Regions from separate parts of the Rhizobium sp. F40D2 genome, predicted to be linked through region 4. Evidence: predicted binding sites of a transcription regulator. Region 4 holds the regulator's gene; each other region holds the start of a gene.
The links. The regulator PhoB, encoded in region 4, activates phosphate uptake and scavenging genes when phosphate is short. The targets are predictions, from matches to a motif close to TGTCATNNANCTGTCAT.

Region 1: ACS4RS_RS08875 (DUF2794 domain-containing protein) is a predicted target of PhoB. The motif match lies at 1,398-1,414, and genes of this name have one in related genera.
Region 2: ppk2 (polyphosphate kinase 2) is a predicted target of PhoB. The motif match lies at 2,118-2,134, and genes of this name have one in related genera.
Region 3: ACS4RS_RS11195 (YdcH family protein) is a predicted target of PhoB. The motif match lies at 1,639-1,655, and genes of this name have one in related genera.

The regions. Positions count from the first base shown of each region.
Region 1 covers NZ_CM131436.1:1,847,996-1,851,828, forward strand. Annotated here, with positions in the region: gene acnA (aconitate hydratase AcnA) at 1-178, shown strand, start outside; gene ACS4RS_RS08870 (DUF1223 domain-containing protein) at 413-1,153, shown strand; gene ACS4RS_RS08875 (DUF2794 domain-containing protein) at 1,437-1,838, shown strand; gene ACS4RS_RS08880 (GNAT family N-acetyltransferase) at 1,903-2,460, opposite strand; gene ACS4RS_RS08885 (Bax inhibitor-1/YccA family protein) at 2,672-3,400, opposite strand; gene ACS4RS_RS08890 (FtsX-like permease family protein) at 3,581-3,833, opposite strand, start outside.
Region 2 covers NZ_JBPWQX020000002.1:785,457-789,289, reverse strand. Annotated here, with positions in the region: gene ACS4RS_RS28410 (LysR substrate-binding domain-containing protein) at 1-74, opposite strand, end outside; gene ACS4RS_RS28405 (aldo/keto reductase family oxidoreductase) at 171-1,046, shown strand; gene ppk2 (polyphosphate kinase 2) at 1,162-2,076, opposite strand; gene ACS4RS_RS28395 (GMC oxidoreductase) at 2,194-3,833, opposite strand, start outside.
Region 3 covers NZ_CM131436.1:2,332,184-2,336,016, forward strand. Annotated here, with positions in the region: gene ACS4RS_RS11185 (5-(carboxyamino)imidazole ribonucleotide synthase) at 1-820, opposite strand, end outside; gene purE (5-(carboxyamino)imidazole ribonucleotide mutase) at 817-1,311, opposite strand; gene ACS4RS_RS11195 (YdcH family protein) at 1,329-1,532, opposite strand; gene ACS4RS_RS11200 (YdcH family protein) at 1,761-1,934, shown strand; gene ACS4RS_RS11205 (ArsR/SmtB family transcription factor) at 2,133-2,393, opposite strand; gene ACS4RS_RS11210 (TSUP family transporter) at 2,557-3,321, opposite strand; gene ACS4RS_RS11215 (thiamine phosphate synthase) at 3,430-3,833, shown strand, end outside.
Region 4 covers NZ_CM131436.1:1,030,172-1,034,004, forward strand. Annotated here, with positions in the region: gene ACS4RS_RS04935 (GcrA family cell cycle regulator) at 186-719, shown strand; gene phoB (phosphate regulon transcriptional regulator PhoB) at 961-1,644, opposite strand; gene phoU (phosphate signaling complex protein PhoU) at 1,787-2,500, opposite strand; gene pstB (phosphate ABC transporter ATP-binding protein PstB) at 2,545-3,360, opposite strand; gene pstA (phosphate ABC transporter permease PstA) at 3,376-3,833, opposite strand, start outside.

The DNA.
Region 1 (3,833 bases), 820 kb from region 4:
CACCATCGAAGGTCTCGACAAGATCAAGCCGCGTGAGAAGAAGATCGCCAAGATCACCTATGGCGACGGCACCGTGAAGGAAGTTCCGCTGCTGTCGCGCGTCGATACGCTCGATGAGGTGGTCTACCTCAACAATGGCGGCATCCTGCAGACGGTTCTGCGCGACCTCGCTGCCTGATTGTTAATAGCCTCGTATGATAATGGCCGCCGGAGAGCAGTTTCCGGCGGCCTTTTCTTTGCGGCGACAAGATTTGCGGGGGCTCACGATGATTTGTCTTATGGGGGTTCCGGTCGCGCTGCGTCTCACCCGTTCGTGACTTTTCGTTTGGACCCGGAAGGATTATTCGTACGTTCATATGTCAGGGCCTCCGGTTCGAACACGCCGTCGGCGCTGAAAAAGAGGTGCAGGTGAATGTCCCCCCGTTTTTTGATTCCGCTGATCGCCGGCGTTGTTCTCTCAGGCCCGCTGCAGGCCGAAGACGGGACGCCGAAAGGTGTCGTCGAACTTTTCACGGCGCAGGGCTGCTCTTCCTGTCCTCCTGCTGACGCCGCTTTCCGCAAGCTGGTGAGCCAGGGCGATGTCATCGCGCTCGCCTATCATGTCGATTACTGGAATTATCTCGGCTGGGCCGATACACTGAGCTCCAAGGAAAACACCGAGCGGCAATATGGTTATGCGAGGACAATGGGCCGCAGCAACGTCTATACGCCACAGGCGATCGTCAACGGGCGCGACCATCTGGCCGGCGCCGATCTCAATGGCATCAACAGCAAGATCGACACCTATAGCGGCGAAGGCAACGGGCTGACCGTTCCCATCAGCGCGGCAATGCGCGGCGACGAGCTGGAGATCAAGATCGGCGCGGGACAGGGCAAAGCCAATGTGGTGATGGTCTATTTCGACAAGGAAAAGACGATCGAGGTCGAAAAAGGCGAGAACAGCGGAAAGAAGCTGTCCTATCTGCACAGCGTCACCAATGTCGAAACGGTCGGCATGTGGGACGGCAAAGCGACCAGTCTGACGCTGCCGGCCAGCGTGCTCCAACGGCCGCAGCTCGAGGGCTGCGCGATCCTGCTGCAATCGGCGAACGACAACGGCGATCCGGCGGCGATCCTTGGCGCGACCGTGGTGATGGCTGGCAAAAATATCTGAGATTTCATCCGCTCGCGGGTGAAGTACCGGGCGGCCCGGCTGAGCGTATTCGGGGCTGGGGTTAAGGTCGATACGCTCCGCCGGGCCCTTTGGCGCGCTGGCGCCAAACCGGGATTCATAAATCTCCTGCAAATGAGGCGCTGTTTTGACTGAAATGCGGCGCCGCCGAGAAAGCGACAGCGCTGTCATGCGCGGCTGAATGTAACGGCCGGCGCTCTTGCAATTTGCGGCGGCTCGGGCACACTGTCACGCAGCTGTCACATGCAGAGGCCTTGGAGACTGAATGACAGATCAGCCGGATTTGCGACACGGCGAAAGCCGTTCCGTCGACAATAGTTCCTCAGTCGTCGTCGATCTCAGGGAATACAAGCAGAGCAAGGACCCGCTTCCGGTGACCTTTCATCGGCGTGAACTGGACGCGATCCTCTGGATCTACGGCCGTATGGTCGGTGACGGCGAATGGCGCGACTACGCCATCGATCACCTGAAGGACAAGGCGGTGTTCTCCGTCTTCAAGCGCTCCGGCGAAATGCCGCTGTTCCGCATCGAGAAAAATCCCAAGCTCGCCGCCAAACAGGGCGCCTATTCGGTGATCAACGTCCACGGCACCATCCTGAAGCGCGGTCACGAGCTGAACCAGGTGCTGAAGGTGTTCGACAAAGCGCTGAAGCTGGTCGACAAGTAGGCCGTAACATTTTATTCGGCATGTCGTTATCCCCGAACCGCTGCACACTTCCTGATGACATGCATCAGCCGGCAAACAGCGTGCCGGGATAGGCGGAGGGATCCGGATCGGTCGTCATGCCCTCTCCGAGGGAACGCTGCATGAGCATCGTATCCAGCCAGCGGCCGTGCTTGTAGCCGGCGCCCCGCATCAGGCCGACCTCCACGAAGCCTGCCTTGAGATGAAGCGCGATCGAGGCGGGGCTGGCGCCGCCGATGACGGCGATCATCTGACGAAAACCGAGACTTGTGCTGCGGTCGATCAGCTCGGCCATCAGCGCTTTGCCGATGCCGCGGCCACGGGCTTCGGGCGCCAGATAGATCGAATCCTCGACCATCCATCGATAGGCCGGGCGGACGCGAAAGGCCGAGGCATAGGCATAACCGAGCAGGCCTCCACCCGCACCGGCTGCGGCGATATAGGGATATTGCTGGCCGACGATCGCCGCAAAACGCTGCGCCATCTCGGCCTCAGAGGGCGGGGTGATCTCGTAGCTCGACGTGCCGTTCAGAACGGATTCCCGGTAGATACCGGTAATGGCGGGAATATCGGCTTGCAACGCATCGCGCAGGAGAAAGGACATTCGATGGCGGGTCCACTAGGAGGGCAAGGCTCTCCTAAAGCGCGTCGCGATCTTTCAGATCTGCTCCTAGCGCTTTAGGTCTTTGTTTTTGCGCGTGTCGTTGCCGCAAAACCGCAGCACACTTTTGCGCGACACGCTTTAAAACCATCCGAGGAAAATCAGCGCAACAAAAAAGGCGGCCGAAGCCGCCTTTTCGCCTTAGTCTGCCTGCTTATTTGCGGTTGCCCATGAACTGCAGCAGGAACATGAAGAGGTTGATGAAGTCGAGATAGAGCGTCAGCGCACCCATGATCGCCTTGCGGCCGGCCACGGCAACGTCATCGGCTTCCAGGTACAATTCCTTGATCCGCTGCGTGTCGTAGGCGGTGAGGCCGGCGAAGATCAGAACGCCGATCACCGAGATCGCAAACTGCATGGCCGACGAGGCCAGGAAGATGTTGACGATCGAAGCGATGATCAGGCCGAAAAGACCCATGATCAGGAACGAGCCCATCGCCGACAGGTCACGCTTCGTCGTATAGCCGTAAAGCGACAGCGCGCCGAAGGAGGCGGCAGTGACGAAGAAGGTCTGAACGACGCTCTGGCCGGTGTAGACCAGGAAGATCGACGAGAGCGACAGGCCGACCAGCGCGGCATAGACCCAGAAGGTCGTCTGTGCGGCGGCCACGCTCATGCTATTGATGCGGAAGCTCAAGAAGAAGACTGCCGCAAGGGGCGCAAGGATCACGACCCAGCGCAAGGGCGACTGGAACAGGAGCACGCCGAACTGGGTGAGCTGGCCGTCCTGAACTGCGAAGTTGAATCCGAGATATGCGGCCACACCGGTGATCGCCAGACCCAGCGCCATCAGGTTGTAAACCTTGAGCATATAGGCGCGCAGGCCTTGATCAATCATCTCGCCGGTCTGAGCGCGGCTTTGATAGTTACGAAGGTCAGCCATAGTTTCCTCTTACAAGCTCCGATGGAGATACGGTGTCGGGGTTTTCGACCCGGGCGCCGCTGCGGAGCTCCAGCATGCCTGCAGACAATATGAGGCTTTCGCCCTTCGCAAACAAGAGGGTTGCAAAGGCCCGGCCGGTTAAATCGCCGTAAGGTGAAGGGTTTGAGGCGCCCTATGCGGTCAAAGCTCGCGCAGGACGGGTGCCGCCTTCTGCCCGAGGATGCGCCACGTGCCGATGAGGCCAATGCCGACGGTGAGGACGAGCGCGGTGACCAGCGTCAGTCCCGCCACATCGGGCAGGAAGGTCGAAGGCAGGCGCATGATGCGGGCGACGATGAACCAGGCGGCAACGCCGCCGGCCATCAGCGCGAAGATCGCGGTCGCCAGCCCAAGGATCAGATATTCGTAGCTGAAGGCGCAGATCAGCATGGCG
Region 2 (3,833 bases), on a different replicon from region 4:
CGCGCGCCCTCGCGAAAACCGCCGGCCCGCGCCACCGCAACGAAGGCATTGAGATCGCCCAAATCGACTTTCACTGTTCGCCACTCCGCACAGCCCGTGCGGATTGTAGCGAATTATCACGCGCGCCGACAACGCCTATCTTCGCGTCATCTCTTGAAAGGAGTGAGATCATGTCCATCATCGATCAGTCCGGAACCTTCAAACTCGGTGACCGCAACGTGAAGCGGCTCGGCTACGGCGCCATGCAGCTTGCCGGGCCCGGCGTCTTTGGCCCGCCCAAAGATCATGGCGCGGCCTTGGCCGTGTTGCGCGAGGCGTTTGAGAGCGGCGTAAACCACGTCGACACCAGCGATTTCTATGGTCCGCACGTCACCAACCAGCTCATCCGTGAAGCGTTGCACCCCTATCGCGACGACCTCGTCATCGTCACCAAGCTCGGCGCACGGCGCGGCGCGGATGGATCATGGATCCCTGCCTTTTCGCCGGAAGAGCTGACGGCGGCAGTCCACGACAATCTTCGCAATTTAGGGCTTGAGATGCTTGACGTCGTCAACCTCAGGATCATGTTCGACGTTCATGGGCCTGCCGAAGGCTCGATAGAAGCACCCCTGACGGTGCTTGCCGATCTCCAGCGGCAGGGCTTGGTCCGTCACGTGGGCTTGAGCAACGCCACATCGAAGCAGATCGCCGAAGGCCGCGGGATTACCGAGATCGTCTGCGTGCAGAACCAGTATAATCTTGCGCATCGGGCCGACGATCGCCTGATCGACGAGCTCGCCCGCGATGGCACCGCTTACGTGCCCTTCTTCCCGCTCGGCGGCTTCACCCCGCTGCAGTCCTCCACCCTGTCCGATGTCGCCGCACGCCTTGATGCCACGCCCATGCAGGTGGCACTCGCCTGGCTGCTACGCCGCGCGCCGAACATCCTGCTGATCCCCGGCACCTCGTCCGTCGGCCATCTGAAGGAGAACCTCGCCGCTCCCGCGCTTGTTCTGCCGGATGAGGCTATCGACGAACTCAACCAAATCGGAAACATCGCCGCCTGATCGCATTCAAACGCCGCGCGCTATCGCTACACGTGGTGTAGCGATAGCCGAAAGCATCGGCGAAGCTGGAATCCGCGCATCATCTCCGACCGTGAAGGCCGGTAGAGTTATACCTTCAATAGCGCTCCGGCACGAGCATTTCAGACGGAACCGGCGCCCTGTTGTAATCTGCATGGCGGATGCGATCCGGCAGCTCGATTTGCGGTTTGGGGACATCCTCGTAAGGGATCTGTTCGAGAAGATGGGCGATGCAATTCAACCGCGCCCGTTTCTTGTCCACCGCCTGTACCACCCACCAGGGTGCATCCTTGCTGTGCGTGCGGGTCAGCATTTCTTCCTTGGCCTTGGTGTATTCCTCCCAATGGACACGGCTTTCCATGTCCATCGGCGAAAGCTTCCATTGCTTCAGCGGGTCGTGGATGCGCATCTTGAAACGGAATTCCTGCTCCTCGTCGGTGATCGAAAACCAGTATTTGATCAGCACGATTCCGGAACGGACCAGCATCCGCTCGAATTCGGGCACCGAGCGGAAGAACTCCTCAAGTTCGTCAGGGGTGCAAAACCCCATCACGCGCTCGACGCCGGCGCGGTTGTACCAGCTTCGGTCGAAGAGCACGATCTCGCCGGCGGTCGGGAGATGCGGGACATAGCGCTGGAAATACCATTGATGGCGCTCGCGCTCCGTCGGGGCAGGCAGCGCAACCGTCCTGCAGACGCGCGGATTGAGCCTCTGGGTGACGCGTTTGATCGCGCCGCCCTTGCCAGCCGAATCCCGGCCCTCGAAAAGCACGACGACCTTCAGCTTCTTGTGCTGAACCCAATCCTGCAGCCGCACCAGTTCGTGCTGCAGCCGGAAAAGTTCGCGGAAGTAGATCTTTCGCTCGAGCGTCTGCTCGGCCGGTTCCGACATTCCTTCGGCGACCAGATCGTCCAGCCGGTCCTCCTCCAGCTGCATCTCCAGCTCCTCATCGAAGCTGTCGGCGATTTCGGCCTTTATCCGGTTGAGCTGGTCCTGATGTGATTGCGACATGAGTTTTTCCTTCCTGCTTCCGTTGACAGGAGCATGTCAGTGCGAAGGTTATATGACGACCACTGATCGAAGCTGAAACGATTACCCGCGTCTGTCGTTCCAAGCGTTCCAAGCGCCTTAGAGCTGCCCAGCCCGATACCGGTCGACAAGATTTCGGCACGCGCGGATCGTCAGGGCCATGACGGTGAGCGTCGTGCCGGCGATGCCGCTGCCGGGGAAGGCGCTGGCGTCGGTCACGATCAGGTTAGGGGCATCCCAGACCTGGCTGTAGGGGTTGAGCACCGACGCCTCCGGGTTTTCGCCCATGCGCGCACCGCCGGTTTCATGGATTGCCGCGCCCATGCACATGGTCTTGCGGAACCATGTGCGAAACACGAAGCGGCTGAAGGCATCGGCGTCGGGAAAGGCGCCCTTGCCCATCTCCTTGAGACCGGTGGGCGAGCCGATGAATTCGAGCTCGCCGCCGACGTCCCCGATCATGGCGATCAATGTCTCCTCCTGCCGGCGAAGCAGCGCCTGCTCCTCCGCATGCATGACGCAGCGGATATGCGGCACGGGAATGTTCCAGGCGTCCTTGCGCCTGCCATCCAGCGTGATGCGATTGTCGGCATAGGGCAGCATTCGGCCGAAGCCGAAAAAGGCGAGACGAGCATCGGCATTATCGGAGACCGGCGCCCGGCCAACGCTGCCCTGGTAATCGAAATCGCCGCGGGCGGCATCACCCTCGCCGAAGCGGGGGATGAAGATCCCGCCCGACGGATTGTAGAACGGGTCGATCGGAGCGGATTCATCGTGCGCCCAGCCCCTCGCCTTCGAAAAGGAACCGAAGGCGAGGCAGGGAAGCTGGTCCATGAAATAGCGGCCGAGGACGCCCGAGCTGTTTCCAAGCCCATCAGGATGTCTTGCCGAAGCCGAATTGAGGAGCAGCCGCACGCTCTCGATCGGCGATGCGGAGAGAACCACCGTCGCGGCACGGGCGGTCGATACTTGCCCCGTATTGCGATCGATGAATTCCGCGCCGGTGGCGCGGCCGGTTTTCTCGTCGGTGGTGATGCGGCGAACGACGGCGTCGTAGCGGACCGTCAGCCGGCCGGTGGCCTTGGCGTCCCTGAGCGAAAGCGGCATGCGTTCGGCGTCCGGCGCGATGTAGCGCCAGGAAACGACATGCCGCTCCGGCCAGCGGCTTTCGACCGCCTGCTTGAAGACCTCCTCGGCGGGCGTCAGGCCTGCAGGCCTAGCATAGATGCCATCCGGTAGGGTCGGCACATCATCCTTGTTGCCGTAGAGCCCGAGATAGGTTTCCACCTCGTCGTAAAAAGGCGTGAGCTCGTCATAGGAGAGCGGCCAGTCCACGCCCTTTCCGGAGCGCGACCGGATCTTGAAGTCGTCATCGGTCCAGCGCAGCAGCACGCGGCCGAAACTGTGCAGACGCCCGCCGCCCTGGCGACCGCGGATCCACAGGAAAGGCTCGCCCTTCGGCGTCGTATAGGGATTCTTGCGGTCGTTGACGAAGAAGTGGCTGAAGCGCTCGGTAAAAAAGGCGGCCCGCGCCTGGATCGGCTGGCCCTTGATGGTGGCCCGCGCGCGCTCCCAGATATTGATGCTGCTGGCGGGCGCCTTCTTGCGCGCAGGGTCGAAATCTTGAGGTCCGACGGCAGGCCCGGCCTCCAGAAGCAGCACCGAAAGTCCGTGCGCCGTCAGTTCTTTAACCGCGAAAGAACCCGCCGCGCCGGAGCCGATCACCAGCGCATCATAAA
Region 3 (3,833 bases), 1.3 Mb from region 4:
GACCGGAGTTGTGGACACGTGGCGCCATCTCGTTGGCAATCAGGCCGCCATCGGCAAGCACGAAGAATTCGATGCCGATAACGCCGACATAGTTCAATGCCGCGAGGATCTTTTCGGCCGATCGGCGCGCGGCGTCCGCCGTCGTCGGCGAGATCGCAGCCGGAACCGTCGAGGTGTGGAGGATGCCGCTGCGATGGACATTCTCTGCGGGATCGAAGCAGACGACCGTGCCGTCCGTGGCGCGGGCGGCGATGATCGAGACCTCGCGCTCGAAGGCGACGAAACTTTCGAGGATCAGCGGCACGGCGCCGAGCGCGGCATAGGCGCCATCAGCGCTGTCGGCGGCTGAATGGAAAACCCTCTGGCCCTTGCCGTCATAACCGAGGCGGCGCGTCTTCAGTACGCCCTGGCCGCCGAAATCGGCGAGCGCCATTTCCAGGTCGGCCTGGCTGTCGATCGCATGGAAGCGGGCCGTTGATATGCCGCAATCATTGAGGAAGCGCTTTTCGACAAGGCGGTCCTGGGCGGCTTCCAACGCCTTCGGCGGCGGATAGATGGGTATGCTTGCCGAAAGCGCTTCGGCGGCTGCGACGGGCACGTTCTCGAATTCGTAAGTGACGACATCGCAGACTTCGGCGAGTTCGGTCAGGGCGGCTGGATCGTCATAGGCGGCGACGATCTGCCGGTTGGCGAGCTGGGCGGCCGGGCAGTCGGCCTGCGGCTCGAGAATGACCGTGCGAAAATTCAACCTGGCGGCGGCAATGGCCAGCATGCGGCCGAGTTGGCCGCCACCGATGATGCCAATCGTTCTTGCCGTCATAGGTCGTCCATCGGGAATTCGGCGACGGCAGCACTCTGGCGCTCGCGCCACTCGTCGAGCCGGTCGGCGACTTCTTCGTCGGAAAGGGCAAGGACGGCGGCGGCGAGAAGGGCGGCGTTGACCGCGCCGGCCTTGCCGATGGCGAGCGTGCCGACAGGAATGCCGGCCGGCATCTGCACGATGGAAAGAAGGCTGTCCTGGCCGAACATGGTTTTAGACTGGACCGGCACGCCGAAAACCGGCAGCGGCGTCATCGATGCAGCCATGCCCGGCAAGTGGGCGGCGCCGCCGGCGCCGGCGATGATGACCTTGAAGCCCTCGGCCCGCGCACCCTTGGCAAAATTGACCAGCCGGTCGGGTGTGCGGTGCGCCGAAATGATGCGCGCATCATAAGGGATTTCCAGCGCCTCCAGCGTGTCGGCGGCGTTCTTCATGGTCTCCCAGTCGGACTGGCTCCCCATGATGATGGCGACGGACGGTCTGTCTGTCATCATTTGTTGCTATCCCCTCAGGCGATGATGTCAGGGATGATCTGATCTTCCAGCTTTGAAAGCCTGTCCTTGATGACGAGCTTCTTCTTCTTCATGCGCTGGATCCGCAGAGCATCGCACCCGATCTGGATCATGGCGTTGATCGCGGCGTCGAAATCCTCGTGCTCCTGGCGCAGCCGCGCCACGGTGAGCCTGATTTCCGCCTGTTCCTGATCGGCCATATGCATTCCCCGTTATCGTCCCCGGACCTTGTCCGATCTGCCGATGATTTCCGCAAGCTCCTATCACCAAATACGGGTAACGGCTAGTTAGTCTTGATCATGAAATTGCCATCCAGTCTTCATCTTTTGGCCTTCGACAAGCCTTCAAAAATATGTCACAGTCCGCCGCGTTGACACCTTGATCCCCGACGATGTTGGCCGGGGAGGGTAAGAGGAAGGAAGGGTCAAATGACAGTTCAAGCTCATCTTGAATCACTCCAGAAAAAGCATGTCGCTCTTGAAGAGGAGCTGCACGCGCTCAGAACAGCTCCCTCTATCTCCGATACAGAAATTGCCGAATGCAAGCGCCGCAAGCTGCGCATCAAGGACGAGATCATGCGTCTCAAGTCATCCGTCCACTGATCTTCCCAAGGGTCGCCGGTCGATCATCTTGCGAAAGAAAAGGTAAATCCATCCATTCCGCCTGAAATCAGCAAGACCCGGTGATTTTACACCAGAATTGCGCCAGCCCGATGCCAGCGGCATCGCGGCTGGCGCCTTTGCGAGTGCCGTGTTCAAGTCGCATCCAAATGATGGGCAGGGCTGTCATATGAGCCTGCATCAGGCCCAGAACTGATCCAGCCATAAATTGAGCTTGTCGAAACCGCGGTTGTTGACCGTGTAGATGCGTTTCGTGCCTTCCGAGGTCACCGAGACGAGGTTGCTGTCGAGCAGCGCTTTCAGGTGCTGCGACACAGCGGGGCGACTGATCGGCAGGCCCTCGGCGAGTTCGTTGACGGTCCGAGGCGCGCGACGCAATTCCTCCAGCAGAAACCGCCGGTTCGGATCGGCAATCGCAGAGAAGGGGTCCGTGTTCGACATAGCGGGAAAGCTACGTTAAACCGGCCGTTCCAGCAAGGAAATTGTGCATTGCAGCGTGCAACGGCGTCGCAGTCTTTCAGACGCGCCAAGGATGGTTACACTTAGAATTGCTGCCTAATTCTTTAGGTCGGTTCCGGTTGAAGGAATTACACAGCAAGGCTCCTTACCAGCCAAGACCCTCGCGCACGATGAGGAAGGCGGCAATCAAGGCCATCGCATACATGAAGGGATAGAAGATTGCCGGCTTCATGCGGCGCACACACCAGGCGCCGGCAAGGGTGGCGAGTGGGGCGAAGGGCAGCAGCGTGGCGGAGGTCGCGAGATTCTGGGTGTCGAGCTGACCGAGTGCGAAATAGGGAATGAGCTTGATGGCGTTGAGGATCGCGAAGAAGCGCACGCTGGTGCCGGTATATTCGCGTGGCTGCAGCTTGAGCGGCAGGGCATAGATCTGAAAAGGGGCGCCTCCCGCATGGGCGACGAAGCTGCCGTAGCCGGAAAATGTACCCCAAAGGCCGGCGGCCACCGGCCGCTGGCCGCGCGGCGGGACGATCTTGCCGGCGCCCGGGCCATAATTGTTCCAGAAATAGCGCAGGCAGAAGAGGATGGTCACAGCGCCGATGACGATGCGCAGCATGTTGCCCGGAACGAGCGCCGAGGTCGCCCAGCCCAGCGCGATGCCGAAGACTGCGCCCGGCAGCATGATCTTCAGCGTTGCCCAGTCGCCGTGCTGGCGCCAGATGATGAGCGAGATCATGTCCATGAAGACCAGGATCGGCAGCAGGATGGCCGCCGCCTCGACCGGCGAGACGACGAGGGCGAGGAAGGGCAGGCCGATCAGCGACAAAGCGTCGCCCATGCCGCCTTTTGCGAGGCCCACCAGGAGCACGGCGGGCACGGCGGCGTAGTAGAATGACAAATCCTGCGGCATGCTTTCGGCGTCCTCCTCTTGCAAGCCTCGTCTAACGGAACTACTCACACAAAACGAGTGCGGATCCTTCATCTCAACGAGGAATTCGCGAGGAAACGGAAAGACCTGATGACCGAACCGGAAAACCGCTGCCGCCTTGTGCTCATCGTACCCGATATTACCGATGCTGATGAACAGGCAAGGATCGTTGCCGACGCGCTGAAGGGCGGCGATGTCGCCTCGGTGATCGTGCCGCAATACGGGCTTGACGACGGCACCTTCCAGAAGCATGCCGAGAAGCTGGTGCCGCTGATCCAGGATGCCGGCGCCGCCGCCCTGATTGCAGGCGACAGCCGCGTGGCGGGACGGGCAAAGGCCGACGGCCTGCACCTTTCCGGCAATGCCGAGGCACTTTCGGAAGCGATCGAAAAACATGCGCCGAAGCTGATCGTCGGCGGCGGCAACGCAGCCGACCGGCACAATGCGCTTGAGATCGGCGAAGCCAGGCCGGACTATATTTTCTTCGGCAAGCT
Region 4 (3,833 bases):
TCGATTCATCCGGATTCATGCGACTCTTGTCACGGAGTCAGGCTCACACTAGGTTAAAGTTCAATTACTAGACTGCATGCGGCGGAACTAGTCACCAAAATTGATCAAGCGTTTCTTGTTTCGGAGGCTTCCGGGACAACGGTGAGGGATTCTGCCATCACCAACGCAAAAGGTGGAGACAGGGCATGAACTGGACAGACGAGCGGGTCGAGAAACTCAAGAAGCTCTGGGCCGAAGGACTGAGCGCCAGCCAGATCGCGGCGCAACTTGGCGGTGTCAGCAGAAACGCCGTGATCGGCAAGGTGCACCGGCTGAGCCTTCCCGGCCGCGCCAAGGCCGGCGGCACGGCCGCCACGGCGCGGACGCCGAAACGCAATACATCGGCGCCGCGCGCACCGAACTATGCCTCGCGGATCGCCACCCGCACCGTTACCCGCCAGCAGGGCGCAACGATGCTGAAGGAAGAGATCGAAATCGAAACGGTCGAGGAAATGGAATACGTGCCGAAGGGCAACGTGGTCGTGCCGATCTCGCGCCGCCTCGGCCTGACCGAACTGACCGAACGCACCTGCAAGTGGCCGGTCGGCGATCCGCTGAAGGACGACTTCCATTTCTGCGGCTGCGAGTCCCCCGACAATTCGCCCTATTGCAGCTACCACCAGCGGCTTGCCTACCAGCCGGTCAACGAACGACGCCGGGCGGCAGCGCGGGCGAGCTGAGCGGGTAAGACATTGTCGACATGCGAAAACGGGCTGCAAAGCCCGTTTTTTTGTGGGGAATGGGTTGGGGGTGGCTGCCCCTCATCCGGCTGCCGCCACCTTCTCCCCGTAGACGGGGCGAAGGGGATATGCCGCAACGTCTCCGTCCCTCGCCTACGCCTCGCATGGCACGTCCCCTCTCCCCGTAAAACGGGGAGAGGGCTAGGGTGAGGGGCACTTGTTCGACTTTATCGGAAACCCCTCAGGCTTCCATCGAATAACCGGCACCGCGGACGGTGCGGATGACGTCCTGCATGTTGGAGAAGTTCAGCGCCTTGCGCAGGCGGCCGACATGGACGTCGACGGTGCGTTCGTCGACATAGATGTCGTGGCCCCAGACGCCGTCGAGCAGCTGCGAGCGGGAGAAGACCCGGCCGGGCGACGACATCAGAAATTCCAGCAGGCGGAATTCGGTCGGGCCGAGGCGGACTTCGCGGCTCTTGCGGTGGACGCGGTGGGTTTCGCGGTCGAGTTCGATATCGCCGCATTTCAGCACGGTCGACAGCACCTCGGGGCGGGCGCGGCGTAGCATCGCCTTGACGCGGGCGACGAGTTCCGGGGTCGAGAAAGGCTTGACGACGTAATCGTCGGCCCCTGTCGAAAGCCCGCGGACGCGCTCGCTCTCTTCGCCGCGCGCCGTCAGCATGATGATCGGCAGGCGCTCGGTTTCCGGCCGCATGCGCAGGCGCCGGCAGAGTTCGATGCCGGAGACGCCGGGCAGCATCCAGTCGAGGATGAGGAGGTCGGGCGTGCGCTCCTGAAGCCTGATTTCGGCCTCGTCGCCACGAAGGATGGTATCGACCTCGAAGCCCTCAGCTTCGAGATTGTAGCGAAGAAGCACGCTCAGGGCTTCCTCGTCTTCAACAACTGCAACTCTCGGGATCATGCGTGTCGGTCTCCTCGCGCATGATCCTTAAACCGGGGATGATTTAAGCAATGCATCCTGCGCAAAATCAGAAAATTGGCTGCGACCTCTTTGCGCGCCCCACATGGGCGCGCATACAATCTGCTGGTGGGCTGGTGCGCGGCTATTCCGTGACCGCGCCGACGGTGTTGGCGCTGTCGTCCTTCGGACGGTCGCCTTCCGGCTGTGCCCCGGTTGCCATGTAATAGATCGTCTCGGCGATGTTGGTGGCGTGGTCGCCGATGCGCTCGATGTTCTTGGCGCAGAAGAGCAGATGCGTGCAGCTGGTGATGTTGCGCGGATCTTCCATCATGTAGGTCAAGAGCTCGCGGAACAGCGAGGTGTACATCGCGTCGATCTCGTTGTCGCGTTCGCGGATCGCATTGGCCTTGTCGGCAGCGCGCGTCGTGTAGACGTCGAGCACTTCCTTGAGCTGGACGAGCGCCAGCTCCGACAGGTGCTCGAGGCCGCGGGCGAGCTTGCGCGGGACGCCGGTGCTCTGCACGGCGATGACGCGCTTGGCGGTGTTCTTGCCAAGGTCGCCGACGCGTTCGAGATCGGCGGCGATGCGGATCGAACCCATGATTTCGCGCAGGTCCGAGGCCATCGGCTGGCGGCGGGCAATGGTGACGATCGCCTTGTCGCCGATTTCGCGCTCGGCGTGATCGAGGATCACGTCGTCGGAAATGACCTTCTGGGCCAGCGCGGTATCGCCGTTGACCAGGGCGCGTACGGCCTCGCTGACCATCTGCTCGGCCAGGCCGCCCATTTCGGAAATCCGCCGGGACAGGAACTTCAGATCATCATCATAGGCAGAAAAAATATGTGTCGATGCCATGGGGCTTTATCCTCGAATAACGGGAAGGCTCGGTGTCGCCAAAATCAGCCGAAGCGACCCATGATGTAGTCCTGGGTGCGCGGATCGTCGGGATTGGTGAACATCTTGTCGGTGTCGTTCTCCTCGACGAGATTGCCGAGATGGAACATGGCAGTGCGCTGCGAGACGCGCGCGGCCTGCTGCATGGAGTGAGTGACGATGACGATCGTGTAATTCTCGCGCAGCTCGTGGATCAGTTCCTCGACCTTGGCGGTGGCGATCGGGTCGAGCGCCGAGCAGGGCTCGTCCATCAGGATGACCTCAGGGCTGACGGCAACGGCACGCGCAATGCAGAGGCGCTGCTGCTGGCCGCCCGACAGGCCGGTGCCGGATTCGTGGACGCGGTCCTTGACCTCGTTCCAGAGACCGGCCCGCTGCAGGCTGGTCTCGACGATCTGGTCGAGATCGGCCTTCGACTTGGCCAGGCCGTGGATGCGCGGACCATAGGAGACGTTTTCGTAGATCGTCTTCGGGAACGGGTTCGGCTTCTGGAAGACCATGCCGACGCGGGCGCGAAGTTCGACGACGTCGATATCCGGATCATAGATATCGTCGCCGTCGAGGGTGATCTTGCCGGCGACGCGGCAGCCGTCGATCGTGTCGTTCATGCGGTTGAGGCTTCGCAGGAAGGTCGACTTGCCGCAGCCCGACGGGCCGATCAGCGCGGTTACGGTGTTTTCGCGGATGTTCAGATTCACATCGAAAAGCGCGCGCTTTTCGCCGTAGTAAACCGAGACATCCTGGCCGATCATCTTATACGGGACGTTGCTCATCTTGTGATCCAGCGCCTTTTCAACTGCAGCTTCCGTCAACATGTTCATGATGTGTAACTCCGTTTACCAGCGGCGCTCGAAGCGACGACGCAAGAGGATGGCGCCCATGTTCATGACGATCAGGAACAGGAGCAGGACGATGATGGCACCCGAAGTACGCTCGACGAAGGCACGTTCGGCCTCGTTAGCCCACATATAGACCTGCACCGGCAGGGCCGTCGAGGGATCGAGCGGCGTCGTCGGCGCGTTGGCGACGAAGGCGACCATGCCGATCAGAAGCAGCGGCGCGGTTTCGCCGAGCGCGTGGGCCAGGCCGATGATCGTGCCGGTGAGGATGCCGGGCATGGCGAGCGGCAGAACATGGTGGAACACCATCTGCATCTTCGAAGCGCCGAGGCCAAGAGCAGCGGCGCGGATCGACGGCGGCACGGCGCGCAGCGCGGCGCGCGTCGCGATGATGATCGTCGGCAGGGTCATCAGCGCCAGCACCAGGCCGCCGACCAGCGAAGCGGAACGCGGCA